2 regions of the Streptomyces sp. NPDC089919 genome follow, and region 2 is predicted to be linked to the other one. Evidence: riboswitches for the same ligand, from Rfam matches in the RefSeq annotation. Region 2 holds a riboswitch; the other holds the start of a gene.

Region 1 (7,244 bases), on a different contig from region 2:
ACCCGGTTCTCCACGCGCAGGTGCGGCATGCCGTCGGCGACCCCGTACACCGGCCGGTTCCAGCGGTAGACCGTGCCGTTGTGCAGCACCATCTCCTGGAGCCGCGGCACCCCGCCCTCGGCCAGCACCCGCAGCGGCTCCTCCTCGTCGCAGATGGGCAGCAGGGCCGGGAAGAAGCGGACGTTCTCCTCGAAGAGCTCGTACGCCGACTCCACCCACCGCTCGCCGAACCAGGTGCGCGGCCGCACCCCCTGGGCCTGCAGCTCGGGCGGCCGGGTGTCGGTGGCCTGGGTGAACAGCGGCGGCCGGGACTCCCGCCACAGTTCGCGGCCGAAGAGGAAGGGGGAGTTGGCGCCCACCGCGATCTGGGCCGCGGTGACGCACTGCGCGGCGTTCCAGACGGCCGCGAACCGGGCCGGGGTGACCTGGAGGTGCAGCTGCACCGAGGTGCAGGCGGCCTCCGGCACGATCGAGGTGGAGGTGCAGGCCAGCCGCTCGACCCCCTCGATGTCCAGGGTGAAGTCCTCTCCCCGGGCCGTGATGATCTGCTCGTTCAGCAGCGAGTACCGGTCCACGTCGGAGAGGTTCGCCGCGACCGCGTCGGCATGGGCGATGGTCGGCAGAATTCCGATCATCACCACTCCGGCGTCGACCTCCGCGGCCATCCGGTGGGCATACCCGAGTCCGGTGCCGAGCTCTTCGGCGAGCCGGTCGAAAACACGCCCTTCCAACCGGTGCGGGACGACGTTCACTTCCAGGTTGAACATGCCGAGTTCGGTCTGGAAATCCGGACTCGCTATTCGGTCCAGCACTTGTGCATTCATCATGCGCGGCAGTCCGTCGGAACCCGCGAGGTTCAGCTCGATCTCCAGCCCCATCAGATTCTTCGGGCGATCGAACCTCTTCTCCGCCAGAAGCCGCTCCAGTCCCTCGAGGCACTCGTGAAGCTTCCTCCGATACCGTTGCCGATCGGACAGGTCGAATCCGCCTGCCACGACCTTCTCCCCCATCGAAGCGTCCCTCCTCGAGTGGCCCGCCCCGGGCCCGGGGCGGACTGTACGGTCGATGATGCCCCGGGGCGGTGATCGATAACGCCGGGGGCGGACGGCTGGCGGACAGCGCGCGCCGGTTTGGCCGAAGCAGCGCTTCGGCACGTTCTCCGGGCACATGACAAAAATCCACGGCACCGCGCACATTTCCTTTGCCCGTGCCGATTCCGGCGAACGGCGCTTTCCAGCCGAGCGGTCGTCCGGTAACCTCCGAGCTCAGCGAGACTTATGCGCGAGCGAGCGGCACGGAATCCCACACGGCGGGACCGGTAAGCGCCTTGCCGGCAATAGCCAGGAGAGGTACCCGAAACACCGCGTGAACACGTGTCGTATAAACTCCGCAAACGAGGCAGAGAGTTGGCGCCCGGCCATTGCCCCACAGCCCCCCTCTGGCCCCAGAATGCGACAGCGCCGTCCCCGCACCTGCCCCGCACCTCCCCTCCCACGTGAGAGGCGACCCACTATGCCGCTGCATGTTTCCACGGCCCCCGCGCCCGCCCTGCGCAGCGTTCTCGCGGCACTCGGTTCCGCCACGGCCGTCCAGGCGCACACCCCCGCCCTGCGCGCCCTCCAAGGACCGCTGACCCCCGAACTCCCGCTCCCGGTGCACGTCCTGGACCGGCTCGGACTCTCCGAGCCCGCGGCCGCCGGCCGCCCGCCGCGCACCCGGCTCACCGGCTGGCGGTTCCTGATCCGCAGCGGCGAGCGGTACGTGGCCGCGGCCGACACCATGCTGACCCCGGACGGCTGGGCCTTCTCCCACTTCTTCGAGGGCCCCTACGTCGCCGCCACCGAACGCGCCCTGCACCAGGCGGAATCCGCCGGCGCGCACTACCAGCCGCGACTGCTCTCGGTGCCGGAGCTGTACATGATCACGCTGTGGCTGCACCGCGCCGCCGGGGCCGACCCGGCGTCCGGCCTGCCGGCCCCCGCGGACCTGCTGGTGCCGTTGGCCCCCGCGCCGCCCGGGATCGCTGCCTACCGCCCGCACCCGGTGTCCGAGCTGCTGCCCGTCCTCACTCATCGCCTCGCACCCCCCGTCCTGGCCACTCCTGCCTGATCCGGGTACGCCATACGGACTAGCCCGCCGGGACCACGCGCGAACCACCTGAACCGACCGGGGAGTTGGCTGAACCGCCCGCAAGGGTGATGCGTCATCAATCAGTGGGGACAGCTGCCGGGAAATCCCTGCGGAGCGACCGCCGTGGGGCAACACTGGGGTCCTGCTCCCGCTTTTGCGGGAAGACCCCTTCTACTGGGGAACTGACCGACCGATTGACGGGGGGGCGGCCATGAACACCGATTCGAGCCGCAGGACGACACTCACCACTCCGCAGCGAAAGAACGCATCCATGTGCCAGCACCAGCCAGCCTGCCCTTCAGCCGACTCCGCCGACCGGGAGGCGGCCCGGCTCCTGGCGCACCACCCCGAGCAGGGCTGGAGCCTGCTGTGCAACGGCGTCCTCGTCTTCGAGGACACCGGTGAGCTGCTGCCGGACGGCCAGATCATCGCACCGCACCGCCCGCTGGCGGCCACCCAGGTCGCCCGGGCCGCCTGACCGGCACACCACCACGGGCGCGGCGACCCGGCAGGCCGCACCCGCAGCACGCCGAGGGGCCGGCCCGGAGAGGAATCTCCGGGCCGGCCCCTTACGTCGTCCACCGCCCGCCGGGCGGCAGCGGTCAGTTGTCGTACTCGTCCAGCGGCGGGCAGGAGCAGACCAGGTTGCGGTCGCCGAAGGCGCCGTCGATCCGGCGCACCGGCGGCCAGTACTTGTCCGCCGGGGAGACGCCGGCCGGGAAGACCGCCTCGTCACGGGTGTACGGGTGGTTCCACTCGCCGCCCAGCGCCGCCGCGGTGTGCGGGGCGTTGTGCAGCGGGTTGTCGTCGGCCGGCCACTCGCCGCCGGCGACCCGCTCGACCTCGCCGCGGATCGCGATCATCGCGTCGCAGAAGCGGTCCAGCTCGTACAGGTCCTCGGACTCGGTGGGCTCGATCATCAGCGTGCCGGCCACCGGGAAGGACATGGTCGGCGCGTGGAAGCCGTAGTCGATCAGGCGCTTGGCGATGTCGTCGACGCTGACGCCGGTCTCCTTCGAGAGCGGACGCAGGTCGATGATGCACTCGTGCGCGACCAGGTCGCCCGGGCCGGTGTAGAGCACCGGGTAGTGCGGCTCCAGGCGCTTGGCGATGTAGTTGGCGCCGAGCACCGCGACCTGGGTGGCGCGCTTGAGGCCCTCGCCGCCCATCAGCCGCACGTACGACCAGGAGATCGGCAGGATGCCGGCGGAGCCCCAGGGGGCGGCCGAGATCGGGCCGACACCGGTGGCCGGGCCGGCGGTGGGCTGCAGCGGGTGGTTCGGCAGGTACGGCGCGAGGTGCGCGCGGACGCCGACCGGGCCGACGCCCGGGCCGCCGCCGCCGTGCGGGATGCAGAAGGTCTTGTGCAGGTTCAGGTGCGAGACGTCGCCGCCGAAGTGACCCGGCTTGGCCAGGCCGACCAGGGCGTTCAGGTTGGCGCCGTCGACGTAGACCTGGCCGCCGGCCTCGTGCACCTGGGCGCAGATGTCGGCGACGTGCTCCTCGAACACACCGTGCGTGGACGGGTAGGTGATCATCAGTACCGCGAGCTCGTCGCGGTACTGCTCGATCTTGGCGCGCAGGTCGTCCGTGTCCACCTCGCCGTCGTCGGCGGTCTTGACCACGACCACCTTCATGCCGGCCATCACGGCGCTGGCGGCGTTGGTGCCGTGCGCGGAGGACGGGATCAGGCAGATGGTGCGCTGCTCGTCGCCGTTGGCGCGGTGGTAGGCGCGCACGGCCAGCAGGCCGGCCAGCTCGCCCTGGGAGCCGGCGTTGGGCTGGATCGAGACCTTGTCGTAGCCGGTGACCTCGCAGAGACGTTCCTCCAGCTCGTTGATGAGCGTGGCGTAGCCCTGGGCCTGGTCGATCGGCGCGAAGGGGTGCAGCTGGCCGAACTCGGGCCAGGTGACCGACTCCATCTCGGTGGTGGCGTTGAGCTTCATCGTGCAGGAGCCCAGCGGGATCATGCCCCGGTCCAGCGCGTAGTCGCGGTCCGCGAGCTTGCGCAGGTAGCGCAGCATCGCGGTCTCGGAGCGGTGCTGGTGGAAGACCGGGTGGGTCAGGTAGCCGTCGGTGCGCAGCAGCGCCTGCGGCAGGGCGTCGCCGGTGGCGGCGTCCAGCGCCTCGAGGTCGGCCTCGGCGCCGAAGGCGGCCCAGACCGCGGCCAGCTGCTCGCGGCCGGTGGTCTCGTCACAGGACATCGAGACGTGGTCGGCGTCGACGAGGTACAGGTTGACCCCGCCCTGGCGGGCGGCGGCGACGACCTCGGCGGCGCGGCCGGGGACGCGCGCGGTGAGGGTGTCGAAGTAGCTGCCGTGCACCAGCTCCACACCGGCCGCCGTCAGGCCCGCGGCCAGCAGGGTGGCGTAGCGGTGGGTGCGCTGGGCGATCTGGCGCAGGCCGTCCGGGCCGTGGTAGACGGCGTACATGCCGGCCATCACGGCCAGCAGCACCTGCGCGGTGCAGATGTTGCTGGTGGCCTTCTCGCGGCGGATGTGCTGCTCGCGGGTCTGCAGCGCCAGGCGGTAGGCCTTGTTGCCGTCCGCGTCCACGGACACGCCGACCAGGCGGCCGGGCAGCGAGCGGGCGTGCTTCTCCTGGACGGCCATGTAACCGGCGTGCGGGCCGCCGAAGCCCATCGGGACGCCGAAGCGCTGGGTGGTGCCGACGGCGATGTCCGCGCCGAGGGAGCCCGGCGAGGCCAGCAGGGTCAGGGCCAGCAGGTCGGCGGCGACGGTGACGATCGCACCCAGGCCGTGCGCCTGCTCGATGACCGGCTTGATGTCGCGGACCGCACCGGAGGCGCCCGGGTACTGGAGCAGCACGCCGAAGACGCCGCGCTCGGCGATCTCGGCCGGGATGCCCGCGGAGAGGTCGGCGACGACGACCTCGACACCGGTCGGCTCGGCGCGGGTCTCGATCACCGCGATGGTCTGCGGCAGCGCGTCGGCGTCGACGAGGAAGACCCCGCCCTTGACCTTGCCCACGCGGCGGGCCAGCGTCATGGCCTCGGCCGCGGCGGTGCCCTCGTCCAGGAGGGAGGCGCCGGAGGTCGGCAGCCCGGTCAGGTCGGCGACCACGGTCTGGAAGTTGATCAGCGCTTCCAGCCGGCCCTGGGAGATCTCCGGCTGGTACGGCGTGTACGCGGTGTACCAGGAGGGGTTCTCCATGACGTTGCGCAGGATCACCGGCGGGGTGAAGGTGCCGTAGTAGCCGAGGCCGATCATCGGCGCCAGCACCTCGTTGCGGGCGGCGAGGGAGCGGAGCTCGGCCAGCACCTCGGCCTCGGTGCGGGCACCGGGGAGGTTCAGCGCCTCGGCGCTCTTGATCACGTCCGGCACAGCGGCCGCCGTGAGCTCGTCGAGCGAGCCGTAGCCGACCTGGGCGAGCATCTTGGCCTGGGCCTCGGCGTCGGGGCCGATGTGGCGCTGCTCGAAGGGGATGCCGCGCTCCAGGTGGGAGAGCGGAAGACGACTGGCGGTCATGGGCGGAGGCCTCCTGGTCTGACGACCTGCGAGGGGTACCACGGCGCGGGCACCCGAACGGCCTCCCCCTCTGTCATCTCAACCTGAGAGCTTCACCGGCAGACCCCGAAGAGGGCATGCCGGCTTTCACCGTCGGTGAGGAGGGGTTCCGGCACACCGGTCCGACGCCCGCCCTGCTTTCCAGAGTGGCCTCATCCGTGCGGTACGTCTGCCTGAGAGATTCCGGGGAGGATTTGCTCCTTCGGCGCCTCCGGTGAACTGGATCGGAGGACTCTCCCGCGCGGGGTCAACAGCCGGAAACCAGACTACCAGCGAGGTTCCTGGGACCTCCCTCGAGTGGCCCCCTCTCCGAATATGCACTTTTGTAGTCTTTACGGAGGAGTTGCGACCAAATGGAGGGACCGTGCAGACCGACATCGATCCGCGCAGCCTGATCGGCCGCAAGGCGTTCGACCGCAATGGCACCAAGATCGGGACCGTGGACGAGGTGTACCTCGACGACGCCACGGGCGAGCCGGAATGGGCCGCCGTCCGCACCGGTCTCTTCAGCCGGGACGCCTTCGTCCCCCTGGAGCCCAGCGAGGTCGTGGGCGACACCCTGCGGGTGCCCTTCGAACGCTCCCTGATCAAGGACGCCCCCGACTTCGGCGTCGGCCGGCACCTCTCCCCCGAGCAGGAACTCCAGCTCTACCACCACTACGGACTGGACGTCTCACTGCCCGGCGAGGTCTCCGCCGCCGCCCCCGACCGCGACTTCGGCCGGCTCGCCGGCGACGACGGGGCCTGAGCCGGCCGCCCCGGATCCACCAGCGGCAGCGGGTCGGACGGCACCAGCTCCGGATCGTCGACCTTGAACGTACGCACCCGGCCCGGCTGCGCCGAGCCGGGCTCCTCGAACCGGACGGTCACCCGCCCCACCCCGCTGCCCTGCACCCAGCCCGCGCCGTACTCGCTGTGCCGGACGTCGCTGCCGGCCGGCCAGCGCCGCTCCGGCGCCGGCTCCTCCTCGGCCGCCGCCACCGGCCCCTCGGCCCCGCCCGGACCCGGCGCAAGGCCTTCCGGGGGCGCCCCCGGCTCCCCGGCCGCGCCCTCCGCCGAGGCCTCGGCGAACTGCGCGAACAGGTCCTCCTGGGTGTAGTCGGCCAGCCCGGAGACGCCCACCCCCAGCAGCCGCACCCCGCCGGTGGTGTCCACCGCGTCCAGCAGCCGCCCGGCCGCCTCCCGCACCACCGCAGGGTCGTCCGTGGGCCCCCGCAGCGTCTCGGAGCGGGTCAGCGTCGAGAAGTCGAACCGCCGCACCTTCAGCACGATGGTCCGCCCCGAGTGCCCCGAGCCGCGCAGCCGCTGCACGCACCGGTCCGCCAGCCGCTGGACCTCGTACCGGATCCGCACCCGGTCGTGCAGGTCCACGTCGAAGGTGTCCTCCACCGACACCGACTTCGCGTCCCGCTCCGCGACCACCGCGCGGTCGTCCCGGCCCAGCGCCATGCGGTACAGCGCGACCCCGTGCGCCCGGCCCAGCAGCCGCACCAGCTCGTCCTCGCCCGCCTCGGCCAGCTCCCCCACCGTGGTCATCCCGGCCCGCCGCAGGTGCTCCCCCGTGGCCGGCCCCACGCCCGGCAGGGT
Region 2 (7,244 bases):
ACGGCCTTGACCGCCGCCATGCCGTTGCGCTCGATGCACGGGATCTGGACCAGGCCGCCGACCGGGTCGCAGGTCAGGCCGAGGTTGTGCTCCATGCCGATCTCGGCGGCGTTCTCCACCTGCTCCGGGGTGCCGCCCAGCACCTCGGCCAGCGCGCCGGCCGCCATCGAGCAGGCCGAGCCGACCTCGCCCTGGCAGCCGACCTCGGCGCCGGAGATGGAGGCGTTCTCCTTGAAGAGCATGCCGATCGCGCCCGCGGCCAGCAGGAAGCGCACCACGCCGTCCTCGTCCGCGCCCGGGACGAAGTTCATGTAGTAGTGCAGGACGGCCGGCAGCACGCCCGCGGCGCCGTTGGTGGGGGCCGTCACGACCCGGCCGCCGGCGGCGTTCTCCTCGTTGACCGCCATGGCGTAGATGGTGGTCCACTCCGAGCGGTGCATCATCGGGTCGCCCTCGGTGCGCAGCTGGCGCGCCGTGGAGGCGGCCCGGCGCTTGACCCGCAGGCCGCCGGGGAGGATGCCCTCGCGGGACATGCCCCGGTTGACGCAGGACTGCATGACCCGCCAGATCTCCAGCAGACCGGCCCGGATCTCGTCCTCGGTGCGCCAGGCCTTCTCGTTCTCCAGCATCAGCGAGGAGATCGACAGGCCGGTCTCCTTGGCCAGCCGCAGCATCTCGTCACCGGAGCGGAAGGGGTACTTCAGCACGGTGTCGTCGAGCTTGATCCGGTCCTCGCCGACCGCGTCCTCGTCGACGACGAAGCCGCCGCCGACCGAGTAGTAGGTCTTCTCCAGCAGCGGGGCCCCGGCCTCGTCGTAGGCGAAGAGGGTCATGCCGTTGGCGTGGTACGGCAGCGAGCGGCGGCGGTGCAGGATCAGCTGGTTCGGCTCGTCGAAGGCGATCTCGTGGACGTCCCCTATCTCGGCGCCCAGCAGGCGCAGCCTGCCGCTCTGCCGGATCCGCTCGACCTCGTCGTCCGCGGACTCGACGTCGACGGTGCGCGGGGAGTGGCCCTCCAGGCCCAGCAGGACGGCCTTGGGGGTGCCGTGGCCGTGCCCGGTCGCGCCGAGGGAGCCGTAGAGCTCGGCCCGCACGGACGCGGTCTGGGCGAGCACGCCGTCCTTCTTCAGCCGGTTCACGAACATGCGTGCGGCGCGCATCGGGCCCACCGTGTGGGAGGAGGACGGACCGATGCCGATGGAGAAGAGGTCGAACACGGAGATGGCCACGGAGTCGGACTCCTTTGTCTGCTCGTGGAGGGGCAGGAGATGGGGATGTGTGCGGATTTTGTCCGACAGACGAGCCTAACCCGCTCAGGTGAACGGTTCGCCTGCCGGACCGGTACTTATGGGGTCATGCGTGGGACAGCTCACGTTCCCGGTCGGCAGTCTGGGCCTCCGTGGTGGAGTCCGCCTCGCCGTCGAGTACGGGGTCCGGGCCCGGGAGCCCGGCGAGGTGGGCCTTGACTCCGGCCCGGACGGCCCAGTGGTAGACACCGAGCGCCATGGCCGCGACCAGGGCGATGTCCAGGCCGCCCGGGATGCGGCCGGTGCCGCCGAAGTCGGTGCCGCCCAGCCAGGAGAGCAGGGACAGCGCGCCGAGGAAGCAGACGATCCACCAGGCCGGGGCGAACTGCCCGGCCAGGTCCCGCTCCCCCTTGCGGCGCAGGACCAGGGCGGCCACCGGCGCCGCCACCAGGGTCAGGGCCGTGACGATGCCGGTGTTGGGCCACTTCGACCAGTACAGCGCACAGGCGGCGAAGACGAAGGTCAGCGGGCACAGCACGGAGGCCATCGGCAGCCGGAACGGCCGGGGCAGGTCCGGCTTGGTGCGGCGGAAGACGCCCACCGCGACCGGGCCGATCAGGTACGAGATGACCATGGCGGCCGAGATGATCGGCGCCAGGGTCTTCCAGCTGTGGCCCACGGTGACCAGCAGCAGCACCGAGAAGCCGAGGTTCAGCCACATCGCCGGGCGGGCGGTGCCGTAGACCGGGTGGGTCTGCTGGAGCTTCTTGGGGAAGAAGCCGGTCTCGGCGAGGTTCTGGACCATGTACGCGGCCGAGGCCACGTTGGCGATGTTGGAGCCGGCGGGCGAGATGAAGGCGCCGAACTGGAGCATCACCACCACCCAGTGGATCATCAGGAGCTGGGCCAGCTCGGCGAACGGCGAGTTGAAGTTGATCCCGCTCCAGCCGCCGGCCTGGGCCAGCTGCTCCGGCGGGACGGCGCCCAGGAAGGCGGTCTGCAGCGCCAGGTAGATCACCAGGCCCAGGGAGAGCGCGCCGACCAGGGCGATCGGGATGGCCCGGCCGGGGTTCTTGGCGGCGCCGCCCAGGTTGACCACGGCCTGGAAGCCGTTGAACGCGAAGACCACGCCCGAGGTGGTGACGGCGGTCAGGACGGCGGTCCAGCCGTTGGGCGCGAAGCCGCCGTGGGCGGAGAAGTTCTCGGTGTGGAAGCCGGAGGCGATCAGGGCGGCCACCGCGAGGACCGGGATGGCGAACTTGACCAGGGTCAGCAGCGAGTTGATCTTGGCCAGGAGCTGTACCGACCAGTAGCACGAGAGCCACAGCAGCACGGTCAGCACCAGCGCCACGGCCATGCCGAAGGCGGTCAGCTGGTGGCTGCCCGCGTCCACCAGGCCCTTCGCCCAGCCGAAGCTCCACGAGGACATGTACTGCGTCGCCGCGATCGACTCGATCGGGATCAGCGAGGCCACCGCGATCCAGACGGCCCAGCCGGTGATGAAGCCGAGCACCGGACCGTGCGAGATCGAGCCGTACCGGGCCATGCCGCCCGGGATCGGGTAGGCCGCGCCCACCTCCGCGTAGGACATGGCGATCATGCCGATGAAGACCGCGCCGATCACCCAGGCGGCCAGCGCCGCCGGGCCGGCCACCTGGGCCGCGGTGCCGGCGCCGAAGAGCCAGCCGGAGCCGAAGATGGAACCGATGCCGATCATGACCAGCGCGAAGAGACTGAGTCCCTTCCGGTTCGCCGCACTCATGTCCATGAGGGTGCCTGCCTGTCGTCCTTGACGGGGGGATGCCTTATGTCGAGCCTATTTACGAATATTTGGCGCAATCAGAGGCATCAGGGCCCACCGCCTGGGACGTTGGTCATGAGAAAGGCCCGGCCTGTGGGAACCGCAGGCCGGGCCCTGCTCGTACGCCGTACGGAGCGGCGGACCGCCTTACAGCGAGGGGTACAGCGGGTGCTTCGCGGCCAGCGCGGAGACCCGGCCCTTGAGGGCGTCGCTGTCGTACGCGGGCTTCAGCGCCTCGGCGATGATGTCCGCGACCTCGGTGAAGTCCTCGGCCTGGAAACCGCGGGTGGCCAGGGCCGGGGTACCGATCCGCAGGCCCGAGGTCACCATCGGCGGCCGCGGGTCGTTCGGGATGGCGTTCCGGTTGACCGTGATGCCGATCTCGTGGAGCCGGTCCTCGGCCTGCTGGCCGTCCAGCTCGGAGTTGCGCAGGTCCACCAGGACCAGGTGCACGTCGGTGCCGCCGGACAGCACGTCCACGCCCACGGCCTTGACGTCGTCCTGCACCAGGCGCTCGGCGATGGCCTTCGCGCCGGCCAGGGTGCGCTCCTGGCGCTCCTTGAACTCGGGCGAGGCGGCGACCTTGAAGGAGACCGCCTTGGCCGCGATCACGTGCTCCAGCGGGCCGCCCTGCTGACCGGGGAAGACCGCGGAGTTGATCTTCTTGGCCAGTTCCTGCGTCGACAGGATGACACCGCCGCGCGGACCGCCGAGGGTCTTGTGCGTGGTGGTGGTGACGACGTGGGCGTGCGGCACCGGGTTGGGGTGCAGGCCCGCGGCGACCAGGCCGGCGAAGTGCGCCATGTCGACCATCAGGTACGCGCCGACCTCGTCCGCGATGCGGCGGAAGGCGGCGAAGTCCAGCTGGCGCGGGTAGGCGGACCAGCCGGCGACGATCAGCTGCGGCTTGGACTCCTTGGCGAGGCGCTCGACCTCGGCCATGTCGACCTGGCCCGACTCGTCGACGTGGTACGGGACCACGTTGTAGAGCTTGCCGGAGAAGTTGATCTTCATGCCGTGGGTCAGGTGACCGCCGTGGGCCAGGTTCAGGCCCATGATCGTGTCGCCCGGCTTGAGCAGCGCGAACATCGCGGCGGCGTTGGCCTGCGCGCCCGAGTGGGGCTGCACGTTGGCGGCCTCGGCGCCGAAGAGCGCCTTGATGCGGTCGATCGCGATCTGCTCGACCACGTCGACGTGCTCGCAGCCGCCGTAGTAACGGCGGCCCGGGTAGCCCTCGGCGTACTTGTTGGTGAGGACCGAGCCCTGGGCCTCCATGACCGCGACCGGAGCGAAGTTCTCCGAGGCGATCATCTCGAGGGTGGACTGCTGACGGTGGAGCTCGGCGTCGACGGCGGCGGCGACGTCCGGGTCCAGCTCGTGAAGGGGAGTGTTCAGAAGCGACATCGGGATCCCTCGGTGTGGTCCGGTCAGCCCTTGGTGAGGGCGGCGTACTCGTCGGCGGTCAGCAGGTCGGCCTCGCCCGTGATCTTCACCTTGAAGAGCCAGCCGCCCTCGAAGGGGGCGGTGTTGACCAGGGCCGGGTCGTCCACGACGTCCTGGTTGGCCTCGACGACCTCGCCGTCGACGGGGGCGAACAGGTCGCTGACCGACTTGGTCGACTCCAGCTCGCCACAGGACTCGCCCGCGGTGATGGTGGCCCCGACCTCGGGCAGCTGGGCGTAGACGACGTCACCGAGCGCGTTGGCCGCGAACTCGGTGATGCCGACGGTGGCGACGCCGTCCGCGTCGACCTCCGAGACCCACTCGTGTTCCTTGGTGTAGCGAAGCTGCTGGGGGTTGCTCATGGCCTGATTCTCCTGGATGCGGGGGAGTGCTGATGAACGGGTGTCTTGGAGGGTGAGACGAAGGAGGTGGCGGGATCCCGGTGCGGGATCGTCACTTCTGCCGCTTGTAGAACGGCAGGGCCACGACCTCGTACGCCTCATGCGTACCGCGGATGTCGACGCCGACACCGGAGGTGCCGGGCGCGGCGTGCGCCGCGTCGACGTACGCCATGGCGATCGGCTTGCCCAGCGTCGGGGACGGGGCACCCGAGGTGACCTCGCCGATGACCTGGCCGTCGGCGACCACCGGGAAGCCGGCGCGCGGGACCCGGCGGCCCTCCGCGATCAGGCCGACCAGCTTGCGCGGCGGGTTGCCGGCGGCGCGCTCGGCGGCGGCCTCGAGGGCGGCGCGGCCCACGAAGTCGCCCTCCTTCTCGAACTTCACGACCCGGCCCAGACCCGCGTCGAAGGGCGTCAGGGCGGTGGTCAGCTCGTGGCCGTACAGCGGCATGCCGGCCTCCAGGCGCAGCGTGTCGCGGCAGGACAGGCCGGCCGGGACCAGGCCGGCGCCCTCGCCGGCCTTGGTCAGCGCCTCCCACAGCTCCACCGCGTGCTCGGGCTTCACGAAGAGCTCGAAGCCGTCCTCGCCCGTGTAGCCGGTACGGGCGATCAGGGCCGGGACGCCCGCGACGGTGCCGGGCAGGCCCGCGTAGTACTTGAGGTTGTCCAGGTCGGCGTCCGTCAGGGACTTCACGATCGCGGGGGACTCGGGGCCCTGCACCGCGATCAGCGCGTAGGCGTCCCGGTCGTCGCGAACCTCGGCGTCGAAGCCGGCCGCGCGCTCGGTGAGGGCGTCCAGCACGACCTGGGCGTTGGAGGCGTTGGCGACGACCATGTACTCGGTCTCGCCGAGGCGGTAGACGATCAGGTCGTCGAGGATGCCGCCGTCCTCCTGGCAGATGTGCGTGTAGCGGGCGCGGCCGACGCCGACGGTGGAGATGTTGCCGACCAGCGCGTAGTCGAGGAGCTTGACGGCCTCGGCGCCGGTGACGGTGATCTCGCCCATGTGGGAGAGGTCGAACAGGCCGGCCTTCGTGCGGACGGCGGTGTGCTCGTCCCGCTCGCTGGCGTAGCGCAGCGGCATGTCCCAGCCCGCGAAGTCGGTCATCGTGGCACCGAGGGCACGGTGCACGGCGTCGAGGGCGGTCAGACGGGGGGTGTTCGACATAGGGGTGGCTCCCAGGGCAGGCCGCGTCAAAAGATGAGGACGGTTCCTCCCCATCTGTCATCGGAACCTGAGAGGTTCGTCACGACCGCAGGCGCGTACGAAGCTACGCGTCGCGGGGGTGACTTGCACCTTGGGTGGGGTCCGGTGGGCGATGCCGGTCGGACCCGCTTTTCAGATGTGCCTCGCCCGCGCGGTAACTGGGCCTGAGAGATTCAAGGGAGGGTCTTGCTCCTTCGGCGCCCGGTGCGGCCTGCCGGTGGCAGGGCCCGGAACTCTCCCGCGCGGATTCAAGCGGCCTGTATGGAGTTGGCGCGCACATCATTGCACGCGTCCGGCGGGAACGGGGGGCCGGGCCCCGGGGCAAATCTCCGGGTGGGGGCGGGGGACGGGGCGGGGCGGCAGCCGGCTCCGCGGGAACCGTACCCCTCGCATTACCGTCTCTTTACACTTAGTGGGCATGGGTCCGGTTGACCCTTCCCCCAGCTGCCGCTGGGAGGGGCCCTCAGGGGAGGCGATCGCTGTGCGGATCTTCGGAGCGGTGACGGTGCCGGACGGGGCGGCCCTGGCCGTGCCGGTCCAGCCGGACCGGCGCAGCGCGGCGCCGGCCGCGGCGGCCCCGGCCGGCCGGGTGCGGGACCTGCGGGGGCTGGGCGCCGCCGGGCCCCGGCGGCTGGAGTTCGCGGCCGGGGACCTCGTGGTGGTCTCCGGGCTGCCGGGCAGCGGCAAGAGCACCCTGATGAAGCGGGCCGTGACCGGCCCGGCCATCGACTCCCAGGACGTCCGCGAGCGGTGGGAGGCCCGGCTGCCGGGGCGGCTGCCGTACGGCCTGTACCGGCCGGCGGTCCGGGTGGCGCACTACGCCGGCCTGTGGGCGGCACTGCGGTCGGGGCGCAGCGTGGTGGTCCACGACTGCGGTACCCAGGCCTGGGTGCGCCGGCTGCTCGGACGGGCCGCGCGGCGGCGGGGGCGGTCGCTGCACCTGCTGCTGCTGGACGCGAGTGCGGGGGAGGCGCTGTCGGGCCAGGCGGCGCGGGGCCGCGGCGTGAGCGCCTACGCCTTCACCCGCCACCGGCGCGCCGTCGCCGCCCTGCTGGCGGCCGCGGAATCCGCCGCCCCGCCCGCGCCTGAGTCGGCTCGCCCGCTTGCCGCCGAGTCGGCTCGCCCGTCTGCGACGGGGTCCGCCC

What was found. Region 2 has a riboswitch for glycine ahead of gcvT (glycine cleavage system aminomethyltransferase GcvT). Riboswitches for the same ligand answer to the same signal wherever they lie in the genome.
Region 1: it holds a riboswitch for glycine, as region 2 does, so the genes downstream of both, gcvP (aminomethyl-transferring glycine dehydrogenase) here and gcvT (glycine cleavage system aminomethyltransferase GcvT) in region 2, are expected to answer to the same signal.

Annotation. Positions count from the first base shown of each region.
Region 1 covers NZ_JBFBGK010000003.1:9,277-16,520, reverse strand. Annotated here, with positions in the region: gene AB0O40_RS02025 (glutamate--cysteine ligase) at 1-1,010, opposite strand, end outside; gene AB0O40_RS02020 (hypothetical protein) at 1,513-2,109, shown strand; gene AB0O40_RS02015 (DUF5999 family protein) at 2,402-2,608, shown strand; gene gcvP (aminomethyl-transferring glycine dehydrogenase) at 2,733-5,618, opposite strand; glycine riboswitch at 5,809-5,907, opposite strand; gene AB0O40_RS02005 (PRC-barrel domain-containing protein) at 6,022-6,405, shown strand; gene AB0O40_RS02000 (DNA polymerase IV) at 6,315-7,244, opposite strand, start outside.
Region 2 covers NZ_JBFBGK010000056.1:42,716-49,959, forward strand. Annotated here, with positions in the region: gene AB0O40_RS22210 (L-serine ammonia-lyase) at 1-1,229, opposite strand, end outside; gene AB0O40_RS22215 (APC family permease) at 1,354-3,015, opposite strand; gene glyA (serine hydroxymethyltransferase) at 3,196-4,452, opposite strand; gene gcvH (glycine cleavage system protein GcvH) at 4,476-4,853, opposite strand; gene gcvT (glycine cleavage system aminomethyltransferase GcvT) at 4,945-6,060, opposite strand; glycine riboswitch at 6,242-6,350, opposite strand; partial or broken gene AB0O40_RS22235 (AAA family ATPase) at 6,575-7,153, shown strand.